One region of the Micromonospora sp. NPDC049836 genome, then DNA from elsewhere that is predicted to be linked to it. Evidence: predicted binding sites of a transcription regulator. Region 1 holds the regulator's gene; each other region holds the start of a gene.
The links. The regulator HrcA, encoded in region 1, represses chaperone genes, less so after heat shock. The targets are predictions, from matches to a motif close to GGTTNGCACNCTCNNNNNGAGNGTGCNAACC.
Positions count from the first base shown of each region.

Region 2: a site for HrcA is predicted at 1,684-1,714, ahead of groES (co-chaperone GroES). Genes of this name have one in related genera too.
Region 3: a site for HrcA is predicted at 1,946-1,976, ahead of groL (chaperonin GroEL). Genes of this name have one in related genera too.

Region 1 is NZ_JBITLH010000003.1:727,989-732,693, reverse strand. Features, by position in the region: gene ACIBPB_RS11285 (enoyl-CoA hydratase-related protein) at 1-203, opposite strand, end outside; gene hemW (radical SAM family heme chaperone HemW) at 223-1,446, shown strand; gene ACIBPB_RS11275 (DUF4870 domain-containing protein) at 1,498-2,145, opposite strand; gene hrcA (heat-inducible transcriptional repressor HrcA) at 2,370-3,392, shown strand; gene dnaJ (molecular chaperone DnaJ) at 3,466-4,608, shown strand; gene ACIBPB_RS11260 (16S rRNA (uracil(1498)-N(3))-methyltransferase) at 4,610-4,705, shown strand, end outside.
Region 2 is NZ_JBITLH010000005.1:417,853-422,557, forward strand. Features, by position in the region: gene ybaK (Cys-tRNA(Pro) deacylase) at 1-225, opposite strand, end outside; gene ACIBPB_RS16650 (methyltransferase domain-containing protein) at 272-1,480, opposite strand; gene groES (co-chaperone GroES) at 1,849-2,163, shown strand; gene groL (chaperonin GroEL) at 2,234-3,880, shown strand; gene ACIBPB_RS16665 (molybdopterin-dependent oxidoreductase) at 4,016-4,705, shown strand, end outside.
Region 3 is NZ_JBITLH010000005.1:58,398-63,102, reverse strand. Features, by position in the region: gene ACIBPB_RS14885 (hypothetical protein) at 1-60, shown strand, start outside; gene groL (chaperonin GroEL) at 127-1,749, opposite strand; gene ACIBPB_RS14875 (hypothetical protein) at 2,024-3,298, opposite strand; gene ACIBPB_RS14870 (cold-shock protein) at 3,399-3,599, opposite strand; gene ACIBPB_RS14865 (GNAT family N-acetyltransferase) at 3,823-4,341, shown strand; gene paaN (phenylacetic acid degradation protein PaaN) at 4,391-4,705, opposite strand, start outside.

The DNA.
Region 1 (4,705 bases):
TCCGCCCCCGAGCAGAAGACCGGGCCGGTGTGGTCCAGCACGATCGTCCGGACCGCGTCGTCGGCGACCGCGGCGGCCAGCCCGGCCAGCAGCTCGGTCATCAGCGGGGTGGAGAGCGCGTTGCGGTTGTGCGGGCTGTCCAGGGTGAGGGTGGTCACCCCACGGGCCGTGGCGACCCGCACGAGAGCGTCCGGAGAGGTCATGCCGGGCACACTAGTGGCCATGCCCGGCGCTCTTCCAGAAGGCGAGTCCGTCCCGCGCGACGGATCGCTGCCCGCTGCCGCCCGCCGCGCCGTCGGCGCCCGCGGCTTCGGCGTCTACGTGCACGTCCCCTTCTGCGCCAGCCGCTGCGGCTACTGCGACTTCAACACGTACACCGCCGCCGAGCTGGGCGGCGGCGTCAGCCGGGAGACGTACGCCGACTCGGTGCTGGCCGAGCTGGCGCTCGCCCGGCGGGTGCTGGGCGACACCCCGCCGCCGCGGGTGGACACGGTCTTCGTCGGCGGCGGCACCCCGACCCTGCTCCCCGCCGACGACCTCGCCCGGATCCTCGACGGCATCGACCGCACCTGGGGGCTGGCCGTCGACGCCGAGGTGACCACCGAGGCCAACCCCGAGTCGGTCACGCCGGAGTCGCTGAAGACCCTGCGGGCGGCCGGCTACACCCGGATCTCGCTGGGCATGCAGTCCGCCGCGCCCGGGGTGCTGGCGATCCTGGACCGGACGCACAGCGCCGGCCGGGCCACGGCCGCCGCCCTGGAGGCGCGGGACGCCGGGTTCGACCACGTGAACCTGGATCTGATCTACGGCACGCCGGGGGAGAGCGCGGAGGACTTCGCCGCCTCGCTGGCCCAGGTGGTCGCGGCGGGGGTGGACCACGTCAGCGCGTACGCCCTGATCGTGGAGGACGGCACCCGGCTGGCCGCCCGGATGCGCCGCGGCGAGCTGCCGTACCCCTCCGACGACGTGGCGGCGGACCGCTACCTGGCCGCGGAGGCGGCCCTCGGCGCGGCCGGTTTCTCCTGGTACGAGGTCTCCAACTGGGCCCGCACCGAGGCGGCCCGGTGCCGGCACAACCTGCTCTACTGGACCGGCGCCGACTGGTGGGGCCTCGGGCCGGGGGCGCACAGCCACGTCGGCGGGGTGCGCTGGTGGAACGTCAAGCACCCGAGCGCGTACGCCCAGCGGCTGGCGGCGGGGGAGTCGCCCGGCCTGGCCCGGGAGGTGCTCACCCCCGGTGAGGCGCACATGGAGGACGTGATGCTGCGGCTGCGGCTCGCCTCCGGCCTGCCCCTGGACGTGCTGGACGAGGCGGGGCGGGCGGCGGCCCGCCGCGCCCTGGCCGACGGCCTGCTGGACGCCGACCGCCACGCGGCCGGCCGGGCGGTGCTCACCCTGCGGGGCCGGCTGCTCGCCGACGCGGTGGTCCGCGACCTGCTGCCCTGAGCACGATCCCGGCCGGCCCACCGGCCGACCGGGATCATCTCGTCGCCCGGGTCACTTGGTGAAGCTGTAGCTCATCGGGTAGCGGTAGAGCACCCCTTCGTTGGCCTTGACCCCGGCGATGATCCCGAAGATCAGCGGCACGATCCAGACCAGCATCGGGATGAAGAACAGGATCCCGCAGGTCACCAGGGTGAGCACCCAGCTCAGCACGCCGACGATCGCCCAGGTGATCTGGAAGTTCAGCGCCGCGACGGCGTGCGCCCGGACCGTGGGCGACTGCTGCCCCCGGGTCATCAGCGCGATGAGCGGGGCGACCCAGCCGAGCAGGCCGGCACCGACGACCACCCCGACCGGACCGCCGAAGTGCGCGATCAGGGCCCAGGTCTTCTCGTCGTTGTTGGCGTAGCCGGGCGGTGGCCCGTACGAGCCGCCGGTCGGGTAGCCGACACCCGGCGGGGGCTGGCCGCCCGGCGGAGGGTAGCCACCTGGGGGCGGGTAGCCGCCCGACGGCGGCTGGCCGCCAGGAGGCGGCGGATAGCCACCGGGCGGGGGATAGCCGCCTCCGACCGGCGGCCCGGACAGTGGTGCGGTGGGGGGCTCGTCCGCTGGCGACGAGCCGTATGGGGCCGACGGCGGGGTCGCCTCCGGCGGCTGGGCGCCGGGGTCCCCCGCTCCGGGAGGGCGAGGTGGTTCAGTCATGGGGGTCACGGTAGGTGCGGCACGCAAGGCCGCACCAGAGCGGTAACGACCGGGATGTCCGGCTGATCGGCCCTGGCGGAGTGTGCCCGGGGCCGCACGAGGGGTCCGTCGCTGATCATCGCGTCAACGGGCCCGCCGACGTAGACTGGCACTCGCTACAGTCGAGTGCCAGGCCGCCTGGCCGGTGCGCCGGCGGGTCGAGGTGCGTCAGGGAGGTGGGGGAGATGGGTCTCGACGACCGCAAGCTCGCCGTGCTGCGCGCGATCGTCGAGGACTACGTCGCCACGCAGGAGCCGGTCGGCAGCAAGGCCCTGGTCGAGCGCCACCAGCTGGGCGTCTCCCCGGCCACCGTACGCAACGACATGGCGGTGCTGGAGGAGGAGGGCTACATCCGGCAGCCGCACACCAGCGCCGGCCGGGTGCCCACCGACCGCGGCTACCGGCTCTTCGTCGACCGGCTCTCCCGGGTCAAGCCGCTCAGCCCGGCCGAGCGCCGGGCGATCGAGCGGTTCCTGGTCGGCGCGGTCGACCTGGACGACGTGGTGCACCGCACGGTCCGGCTGCTGGCCCAGCTCACCCGCCAGGTCGCCGTCGTGCAGTACCCGAGCCTGGCCCGCTCCAAGGTGCGCCACCTGGAGCTGGTGCCGATCTCCACCACCCGGCTGATGGTCGTCATGATCGCCGACACCGGCCGGGTCGAGCAGCGGCTGGTGGAGATGCCCGGTCCGGTCCCCGCCGAGGACGTCACCGACCTGCGCCGGCTGGTCAACGAGAAGCTGGTCGGCAGCCGGCTCTCGGAGACCCCGCCGCTGGTCCAGGCGCTGGTCGACGAGTCCACCCCGCGGCTGCGCCCGGCCATGGCCACGCTCTCCACCGTGCTGCTGGAGACGCTGGTCGAACGGCACGAGGAGCGCATCGCGCTGGCCGGCCAGGCCAACCTCACCCGGGGTGGCCTGCTCGACTTCCAGGGCTCGCTGCGGCCCATCCTGGAGGCGCTCGAAGAAGAGGTCGTGCTGCTCAAGCTGATCGGCGAGACGGAGCCGAGCACCACCCGGGTGCTGATCGGCGACGAGAACGAATTCGACAACCTGCGGGCCGCCTCGGTGGTCAGCACCGGCTACGGACCGGGCCGCACCATCGTCGGTGGGCTCGGTGTGCTCGGGCCGACCCGGATGGACTACCCCGGCAATATCGCCATGGTGCGGGCCGTGGCACGCTACGTGGGCGAACTGCTGGCCCAGAACTGACCAGTCAGGGCCGACGGCCGACCTGCGGCCGACGCGGCGCAACGCGAGACGAAACACGAGGACACCGAACGCAGTGGCCAGGGACTACTACGGCATTCTCGGCGTGAGCCGGGACGCCTCCGACGACGAGATCAAGCGCGCCTACCGCAAGCTGGCGCGGCAGTTCCACCCGGACGTGAATCCGGACCCGGAGGCACAGGAGAAGTTCAAGGACATCAACGCCGCGTACGAGGTCCTCTCGGACGATCGGAAACGGCAGATCGTCGACCTGGGCGGCGACCCGCTCGCGCCGGGCGGCGGGGGCGGCGGCCCGGGCGGCCCCGGCGGCGCCGGCCCGTTCGTCGGGTTCCAGGACATCATGGACGCGTTCTTCGGCGGCGCGGCCGGCGGCGCCCGCGGCCCGCGGCCGCGCACCCGGCCGGGCGCCGACGCGATCCTGCGGCTGGAGCTGGACCTCAACGAGACCGCCTTCGGCGTCGAGGCCCCGATCACGGTGGACACCGCGGTGCTCTGCACCACCTGCTCCGGCGCGGGCACGGCGGCCGGCACCCACCTGGCGACCTGCGAGGCGTGCGGCGGCCGGGGTGAGGTGCAGTCCGTCCAGCGGACCTTCCTCGGCCAGGTGGTCTCCGCCCGGCCGTGCACCGTCTGCCAGGGCTACGGCACCACCATCCCGCACCCCTGCCCGACCTGCGCGGGCGACGGCCGGGTGCGGACCCGGCGCTCGCTCACCGTCAAGATCCCGGCCGGGGTCGAGGACGGCATGCGGATCCGGCTGGCCCAGCAGGGCGAGGTGGGCCCGGGCGGCGGCACCGCCGGCGACCTCTACGTGGAGATCCACGAGCGGCCGCACGACGTCTACTCCCGCAAGGGCGACGACCTGCACTGCCGGGTCACCGTGCCGATGACCGCCGCCGCGCTCGGCACCCGGCTGACCATCAAGACGCTGGACAGCGAGGAGCCCGTCGACGTCAAGCCGGGCACCCAGCCGGGCAGCACGCTGCGGCTGCGCGCCCGGGGCGTACCGCACCTGCGGGGCACCGGCCGGGGCGACCTCTACGTCCACCTGGACGTGCGGACCCCCACCAAGCTCGACGCCGACCAGGAGCGGATGCTGCGCGACTTCGCCAAGACCCGGGGCGAGGAGGTCGCCGAGCTGACCAAGCAGGGCGGCTTCTTCTCCCGGATGCGCGACGCCTTCAACGGGCACGCCTGACGTGTCGGCCCCGCTGTTCCTGGTCGAGGCGCTGCCCACCGGGGACACGCTGACCCTGGACGGCCCGGAGGGGCACCACGCCGCGACCGTGCAGCGG
Region 2 (4,705 bases), on a different contig from region 1:
CGCCTTGAGGTCCAGCTCGCCGGTGACCGGTACGACCGCCACGGTCAGGCCGCCGTCGACCTCGGTGACCAGCGACTTGAACACCCGTTCCGGGGGTACGCCGAGCGCCGCCGCGACCAGCCCGCCGTAGTTCGGCGCGTCGGGCGAGACGTCGTACGGGTGGGTGCTGTGGGAGATCTTCCGCCGGCTCAGCAGTGCCGTCGCCGGAGTGCCCTGTCCCGCCATGCCCGCCAAGCTAGCCGTCGCCGGGCCGGCGGGCGAGCGGAAACCGTCAGGCGGGAACCGGGCGGCCCAGCAGCACGGTGGGCGCGCCGGCCACCCGGGTCAGCACCACGCTGGTCGAGTCGTCCCCGGCCAGCCGCAGGTCCCGGCGCAGCCGCTCCGGCTCGAGCGCCGAGCCGCGCTTGAGGATCTCCACCCGGCCGACCCGGCGCTCCCGGAGCAGGGCGCGCAGCCGCTTCAGCGAGAACGGCAGCACGTCGGTCAGCTCCAGGCAGCGGGCGTACGGGGTGGGCCGGGCCTGATCGGCGTAGAGGTAGGCGATGCTCGGGTCGGCCAGGTTCCCGCCCAGCGTGCCGGCCAGCTCGGCGACCAGGTGGGCGCGGACCACCGCCGGGTCCGGGTCGTACAGGAAGCGGCGGGTGGGCCCGACCGGCGCCGCTTCGGCGCCGGAGCCGGTGAGCTGCCGAACGGGGGCCGCGCCGGCACCGGAGACCTTCTCCCGGAGCACGGTGGCGCGGCGGGGCACCTCGGCCAGCGCGCCGCACCAGAGCGCCGCCTCGACCAGGTCGCCGTCCACACTGACCCACTCGGCCTCCGCGCCGGCCGGGATCAGCGCGTGGTCCAGGCCGGGCGCCACCTTGACCACGGTGTACGGCACCCGCTCGGCGAGCCCGGTGACGAAGTCCCAGGGCGGCGCGTAGGCGTTCGGGTCGAAGACGCGCCGTCCGGTGCCGGCCCGGCGCCGGGCCGGATCGCAGAAGACCGCCTCGACCCGGGTCACGTCGAACGCGGTGGCGTCCCCGCACTCGACGGTGAACAGCTCGGCGAGCCCGGCGGCCTCGGCGTTCGCGGCGGCCATCGCGGCGGTCACCGGGTCGGCCTCCACCCCGTACACCCGGATGCCGGCGCGGGCGGCGGCCAGCGCGTCCGCCCCGAGGCCGCAGCCGAGGTCGGCCAGGGTGCCGACCCCGGCGGCGCGCAGCCGGGCGGCCCGCCGGTCGGCGACCACCCGGCGGGTGGCCTGCTCCAGCCCGGGACGGGTGAGGAACATGCCCGCGGCCGCCGGCCCGAACTTGCCCACCGCCCGGCGGCGCAGCTCGGCCTGGGTGAGCGCGGCGGCGGCGAGCCCGGCCGGGAGCCCGGCGGAGCGGAGCGCGGCCGCCGCGGCCAGCGGGTCGCCGCCGGCCACCCGGGCCGCCGCGTCGAGCGCGGCCGACCCCTCGGGGGTACGCAACGCGGCGAGCTGTTCCAGGTCCACCCGGGCATTCTCCCGGCCGCCCCCGGGCGGTCCGCTGCCGCCCCGGTGCCGGACCGTCGAGGGCGCCGACTCCGGGGGCCGTGGTCCCGGCGCGCCGCCCGGCGCCGGGCGTGTCGCGGGCCCGGACGGTGGTTTCTCCGGCGACACGAGGGGCGACGCGTTGGCACTCTCCTTGACGGAGTGCTAGCCGAGGAATAACCTGCGATTAGCACTCTCGCCCTGAGGGTGCCAACACCCGGGCCCTGGTGCCCGGGGGTTGAACGCCAGGCGGACCGGCACCCGCGACGACGGCCCCGCCCGGTGGCATGTGGCAGATTGACGCCGGTCGGCTCGCCGACCGGCAACGACACCAAGTACCCCAGGAGGGTATGCCCGTGACTACCGCGACCAAGGTTGCGATCAAGCCGCTCGAGGACCGCATCGTGGTCCAGGCGAACGAGGCCGAGACCACCACCGCCTCGGGCATCGTGATCCCCGACACCGCCAAGGAGAAGCCGCAGGAGGGCACCGTCCTCGCTGTCGGCCCGGGCCGGATCGACGACAAGGGCAACCGCGTGCCGATCGACGTGAAGGTCGGCGACACCGTCCTCTACTCGAAGTACGGCGGCACCGAGGTCAAGTACGCCGGCGAGGAGTACCTGGTGCTCTCCGCCCGCGACGTCCTCGCGGTCATCGAGAAGTAAGCAACCGATCAGTGTCGTTGCCCCGGTCCGGCTCGCCGGGCCGGGGCAACGTCGCTTCGAAGGGATACAGATGGCGAAGATCCTGAGCTTCTCGGACGACGCCCGGCACCTGCTGGAGCACGGTGTCAACGCCCTCGCGGACGCGGTCAAGGTCACTCTCGGCCCGCGCGGGCGCAACGTCGTCCTGGACAAGAAGTTCGGTGTGCCCACGATCACCAACGACGGCGTGACGATCGCCAAGGAGATCGAGCTCACCAACCCGTACGAGAACCTCGGCGCGCAGCTGGTCAAGGAGGTGGCGACCAAGACCAACGACGTCGCCGGCGACGGGACCACCACCGCGACCGTGCTGGCCCAGGCCATGGTCCGCGAGGGCCTGCGCAACGTGACCGCCGGGTCCAACCCGACCGGCCTGAAGCGGGGCATCGACGCGGCGGCCGGCAAGGTCTCCGAGGCGCTGCTCGGCCGGGCCGTCGAGGTGGCCGACAAGCAGTCGATCGCGAACGTGGCGACGATCTCCGCGCAGGACGCGACCATCGGCGAGCTGATCGCCGAGGCGATGGAGCGGGTCGGCCGCGACGGTGTCATCACCGTCGAGGAGGGCTCCATGCTCACCACCGAGCTGGAGGTGACCGAGGGTCTCCAGTTCGACAAGGGCTTCATCTCGCCGAACTTCGTCACCGACGTGGAGGCGCAGGAGGCGGTCCTGGAGGACCCGTACATCCTGATCACCACGCAGAAGATCTCGGCGATCGAGGAGCTGCTGCCGCTGCTGGAGAAGGTCCTCCAGAACAGCAAGCCGCTGCTGATCGTCGCCGAGGACGTCGAGGGCCAGGCGCTGTCCACCCTGGTGGTCAACGCGCTCCGCAAGACCATCAAGGTCTGCGCGGTCAAGGCCCCCGGCTTCGGCGACCGCCGCAAGGCGATGCTGCAGGACATGGCGATCCTGACCGGCGCCGAGCTGGTCGCCCCGGAGCTGGGCTACAAGCTCGACCAGGTCGGCCTGGAGGTGCTCGGCACCGCCCGCCGCGTGGTGGTCGACAAGGAGAACACCACCGTCGTCGACGGTGGCGGCCAGGCCAGCGAGGTCGCCGACCGGGTCGCGCAGATCCGCAAGGAGATCGAGGCCTCGGACTCCGAGTGGGACCGGGAGAAGCTGGCCGAGCGGCTGGCCAAGCTCTCCGGCGGCATCGCCGTGATCAAGGTCGGCGCGGCCACCGAGGTCGAGATGAAGGAGCGCAAGCACCGCATCGAGGACGCGATCGCCGCGACCAAGGCGGCGGTCGAGGAGGGTACGGTCCCCGGCGGCGGCGCCGCCCTGGTCCAGATCCTGCCGGTGCTCGACGACGACCTCGGCTTCACCGGTGACGAGAAGGTCGGTGTCTCGATCGTGCGCAAGGCGCTGGTCGAGCCGCTGCGCTGGATCGCCCAGAACGCCGGCCACGACGGCTACGTGGTGGTGCAGAAGGTCGCCGCCAAGGAGTGGGGCAACGGCCTCGACGCCGCCACCGGCGAGTACGTCGACCTGGTCAAGGCGGGCATCCTCGACCCGGTGAAGGTGACCCGCAACGCGGTCACCAACGCCGCCTCCATCGCCGGCCTGCTGCTCACCACCGAGAGCCTGGTGGTGGAGAAGCCGGAGCAGCCCGAGCCGGCCGCCGCCGGTGGGCACGGCCACTCGCACGGCCACGGCCACCAGCACGGCCCGGGTTTCTGATCCCGCGCCGTACGGCCTGACGGTCAGGGCACACCGCCATCGCGGCGGTGTGCCCTGACCCGTCTCTGCTTACGAAACCCTGACGAGGTTGGCGGTCGTCCGCTCCGGCCGGGGAGACTGGTCGCCGTGAGCAGCATGTCGCGCGGCCGGGCCGCGCTGGCCGGGGTCACGGCCGCGGCCGTCGCGATCGGTGTCGCCGAGCCGGTGGCCGTCCTCACCGGTCCCCGGTCCGCCCCGCTGATCGCGGTCGGCGGGCTGGTCGTCGACGTGGTGCCGGAGCCGGTCAAGCAGTTCGCCATCGCGGTCTTCGGCCGGTACGACAAGATCGCCCTGCTGGTCGGCACGGCGGTGCTGCTGGCCGCGATCGCGGCGCTGATCGGCGTGCTGGCGGCCCGGCGGCTGCGGATCGGGCTGGCCGGCATCGCCGCGTTCGCCGCCCTCGGGGTGGCCGCCGCGCTGACCCGGGCCGGCGCGGACGCCTTCGACGCGCTGCCCGCCCTGGTCGGCGGCGTCCTGGGCGCGCTCACGCTCTGGGCGTTCGTCGCGGGCCCGCTGCGCCAGGATCCCAGCCCGGGCCCGCTGCGCGAGGCGGTCAGCCCGGGCCCGGCGCGCGGGGCCGACATCTCGAGCCCGCCGCCGGAGGCAGCCACCCGGCCCGCCGTGCCGCCGGCCGTCGCCGCGCTCGCGCCGGACGAGGGCCCGGCCGGGTGGGAGCCGGCGGAGCCCGCCGGGGACGAGTCGCGCCGCCGGTTCCTGCGCGGCGTCGGCCTGCTGGCCGGCACGGCGGCGGTGGCCGGGCTCGGCGGGCACTGGCTGGCCGGGCGG
Region 3 (4,705 bases), on a different contig from region 1:
ATCACGCCGCCGTACGACCGGGCGCACAAACGCCGCAACCAGCGGCGGCTGCCGACCTGAGCGACGCGGAAAGGGGCGGACCGCTGACGCGGCCCGCCCCTTTCGGCGTACTGGATGGAACTGGACTCAGAAGTCCATGTCCCCGCCACCCGGGCCAGCCGGGGCGGCCGGGGTCTTCTCCGGCTTGTCCGCCACGACGGCCTCGGTGGTGAGGAACAGCGCGGCGATCGAGGCGGCGTTCTGCAGCGCGGAACGGGTCACCTTGGCCGGGTCGATGATGCCCGCGGCCAGCAGGTCCACGTACTCGCCGGTCGCGGCGTTGAGGCCGTGACCCGGGTCGAGGCTGCGGACGCGCTCGACGACCACGCCACCCTCGAGACCGGCGTTGACGGCGATCTGCCGCAGCGGGGCGTCCAGCGCGATCTTCACGATCTGCGCACCGGTCGCCTCGTCACCGGCCAGGTCCAGCTTGTCGAAGGCAGTCTTGCCGGCCTGCACCAGCGCGACGCCACCACCCGGGACGATGCCCTCCTCGACGGCGGCCTTCGCGTTGCGGACGGCGTCCTCGATGCGGTGCTTGCGCTCCTTCAGCTCGACCTCGGTGGCCGCGCCGACCTTGATCACCGCAACGCCACCGGCCAGCTTGGCCAGCCGCTCCTGCAGCTTCTCGCGGTCGTAGTCGGAGTCGCTCTTGTCGATCTCGGCCCGGATCTGGTTGACCCGGCCCTGGATCTGCTCGGCGTCGCCGGCACCGTCGACGATGGTGGTCTCGTCCTTGGTCACCACGACCTTGCGGGCGCGGCCCAGCATGTCGACGCCGACCGCGTCCAGCTTGAGGCCGACCTCCTCGCTGATGACCTGGCCACCGGTGAGGATGGCGATGTCGGTCAGCATGGCCTTGCGGCGGTCACCGAAGCCCGGCGCCTTGACGGCGACCGACTTGAAGGTGCCCCGGACCTTGTTGACCACCAGGGTGGCCAGGGCCTCGCCCTCCAGGTCCTCGGCGATGATCAGCAGCGGCTTGCCGCCCTGCATGACCTTCTCCAGGATCGGGAGCAGGTCCTTGACCGACGAGATCTTGCTGTTCGCGATGAGGATGTAGGGGTCGTCGAAGACGGCCTCCATCCGCTCCGGGTCGGTCATGAAGTACGCGGAGATGTACCCCTTGTCGAAGCGCATACCCTCGGTGAGCTCCAGCTCCAGGCCGAAGGTGTTGCTCTCCTCGACGGTGATGACGCCTTCCTTGCCGACCTTGTCCATCGCCTCGGCGATGATCTCGCCGACGCTGGGGTCGGCGGCGGAGATGGAGGCGGTGGAGGCGATCTGCTCCTTGGTCTCCACGTCCTTGGCGAGCTTGAGCAGCTCCTCCGAGACGTTGGCCACGGCGGCCTCGATGCCCCGCTTCAGGGCCATCGGGTTCGCGCCGGCGGCCACGTTGCGCAGGCCCTCGCGGACCAGGGCCTGGGCCAGGACGGTCGCCGTCGTCGTGCCGTCACCGGCAACGTCGTCGGTCTTCTTCGCGACCTCCTTGACCAGCTCGGCGCCGATCTTCTCGTACGGGTCCTCGAGCTCGATCTCCTTGGCGATGCTCACACCATCGTTGGTGATGGTGGGAGCGCCCCACTTCTTCTCGAGCACGACGTTGCGGCCCTTCGGGCCGAGCGTCACCTTCACGGCGTCGGCGAGCTGGTTCATGCCCCGCTCGAGGCCGCGGCGCGCCTCTTCGTCGAACGCGATCATCTTGGCCATACGGCGTTGTCCTCCTGGACACTCACGGGCCACCCGGGGATTCCCCGGATGGGCCGTCTGGTGTACGCACCTTGGGGACGTCGCCACCTGGCGACGACGACGTCTCCTCGGTCGGGCCGGACAGCCCGCGACGACCGGCCCCGTGCCGCCCGGCGTCATCGAGACACCGGCGCGGCCGTGGCCCTACCGCCCCGACCATTGGCACTCACCGTACGCGAGTGCCAATGACCTGTTTAGCACTCTCCCTAGCCGAGTGCAAGCACGATGCCCCCGCTCAGCCGAGTTCCGCGGCCAGCCGGGCGGCGTTCACCGGGCCTTCGTGGGCCCGCTGCTCGGCGTACGTGACGACCAGCCCGATCAGTTGGGCCAGGTAGCCCGGGACGACCAGCAGGGTGCCCACCAGGGTCAGCAGCACGGCGGCCACGGCGCTGGTCGGGGCGTCCAGCGGGTGCTCGCCGAAGAGCGCCCGGTTGACCAGGTCCAGGATGCCCTTGGCCACCGAGGCGACCACGAGCGCGGCGAGCACCAGCGCGACCCGGCCCAGCACCATCCCGAACCGCTGGTGGAACAGGCGGAACGCGCGGCCGATCGGCTCCTGCCGCTCGAAGAGATAGACCGGGCCGAAGAGGGCGAGCGCGAAGGCGACGTAGATGCCCGGCAGCAGGCAGGCACAGGCGCCGACCGTGATCAGCAGGGAGGCGACGATGGTCCAGCCCCACAGCCCGAGGCAGCGGCGCCAGCCGTAGCGGAAGGCCGCCCCGACGCCCGCCGGCTCACCGGCCGCCTGCCGGGTCACCACCCAGGTGCCGGCGGCCCACCCGGCGCTCTGCAGCGGGCCGAAGAGCAGCGCGGCCAGCAGCACCGCGCCGTAGAAGAGGAAGAAGTCGGTGAAGTAGCCGTCGGGCAGGACCGGCGCCCCGTCGGCCCCGGTGGCCGGCTGGCCGGTCGGCGCCAGGGCGAGCGAGAGGACGGCGATCACCGCGGCGGGCACCCCCTGGCTGACCAGGACGATCGGCAGGAGTTGCCGCCAGCCGCGGCGCAGCGCGCCGGTGCACCGGGCGAACCAGCCCGCGATGCCCGCCTGCGGCGGCGTGACGAGCGGATCGGTGGGGTCGGCCGGCGGGTACCAGCCGTAGGCGTGGCCCGGCATCGGCTCGCCGGGATATCCGCCGGGGGCGGGCCAGCCCCAGCCCTGCGCCGGGACCGGGTGTCCCGGCCACGGCTGCCCGTAACCGCCGGGGGCGCCGTAGCCCGGCTGCCCGTAACCGCCAGGGGCGCCAGAGCCCGGCTGCCCGTAGCCGGCGGGGGCACCGTAGCCCGGCTGCCCGTAACCGCCGGGGGCACCGTGGCCGGGCTGCTCGGGGGTGCCGGGCGGCGGTGGGGCGGGGGCGTCGGGCGGGACGAAGCCCGGCTGGGCGGGGTGTCCGGGCCAGCCCGGGTACGACGGCTGCGCCGCGGCCGGTGGCGTGGGCGGCGCCGGGTCGGCCGGGCCTCCGGACGACGCCGGCGGCACCGGCTCGGTGGAACCCGACGGGGGCTGGTCGGACATGAACCCTCCTCAGCGATGGCTGGAACGGCTCACGATCTTCCCTGGTGCGCCCCCGTGGCGCAGCCCCCGGGCCCGGGTGGTCCGGCTGCCGGGCGGCGGGTCAGATGACGCGGACCCGCTCGGCCTGCGGGCCCTTCTGGCCCTGGGCGATCTCGAACTCCACCCGCTGGCCGTCGTCCAGCGCCTTGTAGCCGTCCATCTCGATCGCGGAGAAGTGGACGAAGACGTCCTGGCCGCCGTCGACGGCGATGAAGCCGTAGCCCTTTTCGGAGTTGAACCACTTCACGGTGCCCTGTGCCACGGTGCACTTCCTCACTCTGCGCGGCGTTCCACAACCCGGAAACCGGCGGACCGGCACCGGCGGAGCACCGGCTCAGCGATCGGCGACGACCACTGAATCCGGTGACCGAAATCGCACGCTACACGAGGCGTGACGGCGGCGCACGACCACAAATCGGGCATATTTCGGCCGACTCGCGGCCCGGGTGGGCGCGGTCCGTGGGCGCTCCGGTATGCATTGCGTCATGACCAGCGCGCGCGTCCCGACCACCACCGTCCGCCGGGTCCGGCCGGCGGACGCCGCCCGGATGCGGGCGCTCCGGCTGGAGATGCTCGCCGACTCCCCGCTGGCCTTCCTGGAGACCGTGGCGGAGGCCGCCGCCCGCCCGCACGCCGAGGTCACGGCCCGGGTCGCCGCCGTCTCCCGGGGCAACCAGACGGCGCAGTTCGTGGCGGACCCGGGCGGCCGGCTGGTCGGCCACGCCGGCGGCACGGTGCTGCCCGCCGAACCGGGGCTCACCGTGGTCTACGCCGTCTACGTCACCCCGGCCCGGCGGGGCAGCGGCCTGCTCGCTGCCCTGGTCGACGAGGTGGCCGCCTGGTCTCGGGCCTGCGGGCGGCCCGAACTGCTGCTCGAGGTGGTGGTCGGCAACGACCGGGCCTACCGCGCCTACCAGAAGCTGGGCTTCGTGGACACCGGGGTCCGGGTCCCGCACCCCCGGATCCCCACCCTCACCGAACTCCAGATGCGCCGACCCGCCTGACCCGCCGGAGCAGCCGACGCGACCAGGCCGACCGGACCCAGCAGCAGGATCAGACGTGCCGACGCGACTGCACGACGCGGAACCGGTTGGCGACGTAGGCGCCGTCGGTGAGGGCGGAGTTCGCCGCGGCGTTCGCCCCGGAGCCGTGGAAGTCGGAGAACGCCGCCGACTGGTTGACGAACACCCCGCCGGTGAGGTTGCAGGACAGGTGCACCCCGGCGTCGATCGCCGCCGCCTCGGCGGCGTCGAGCACCGCCTCGTCGGTGGAGTAGACGGCCGCGGTGAGCGCGCCCTTCTCCCCCACCGTGGCGCGGAGGATCTCCAGGCTCTGCGCGGTGGAGTCGGTGGCGATGACGAACGAGAT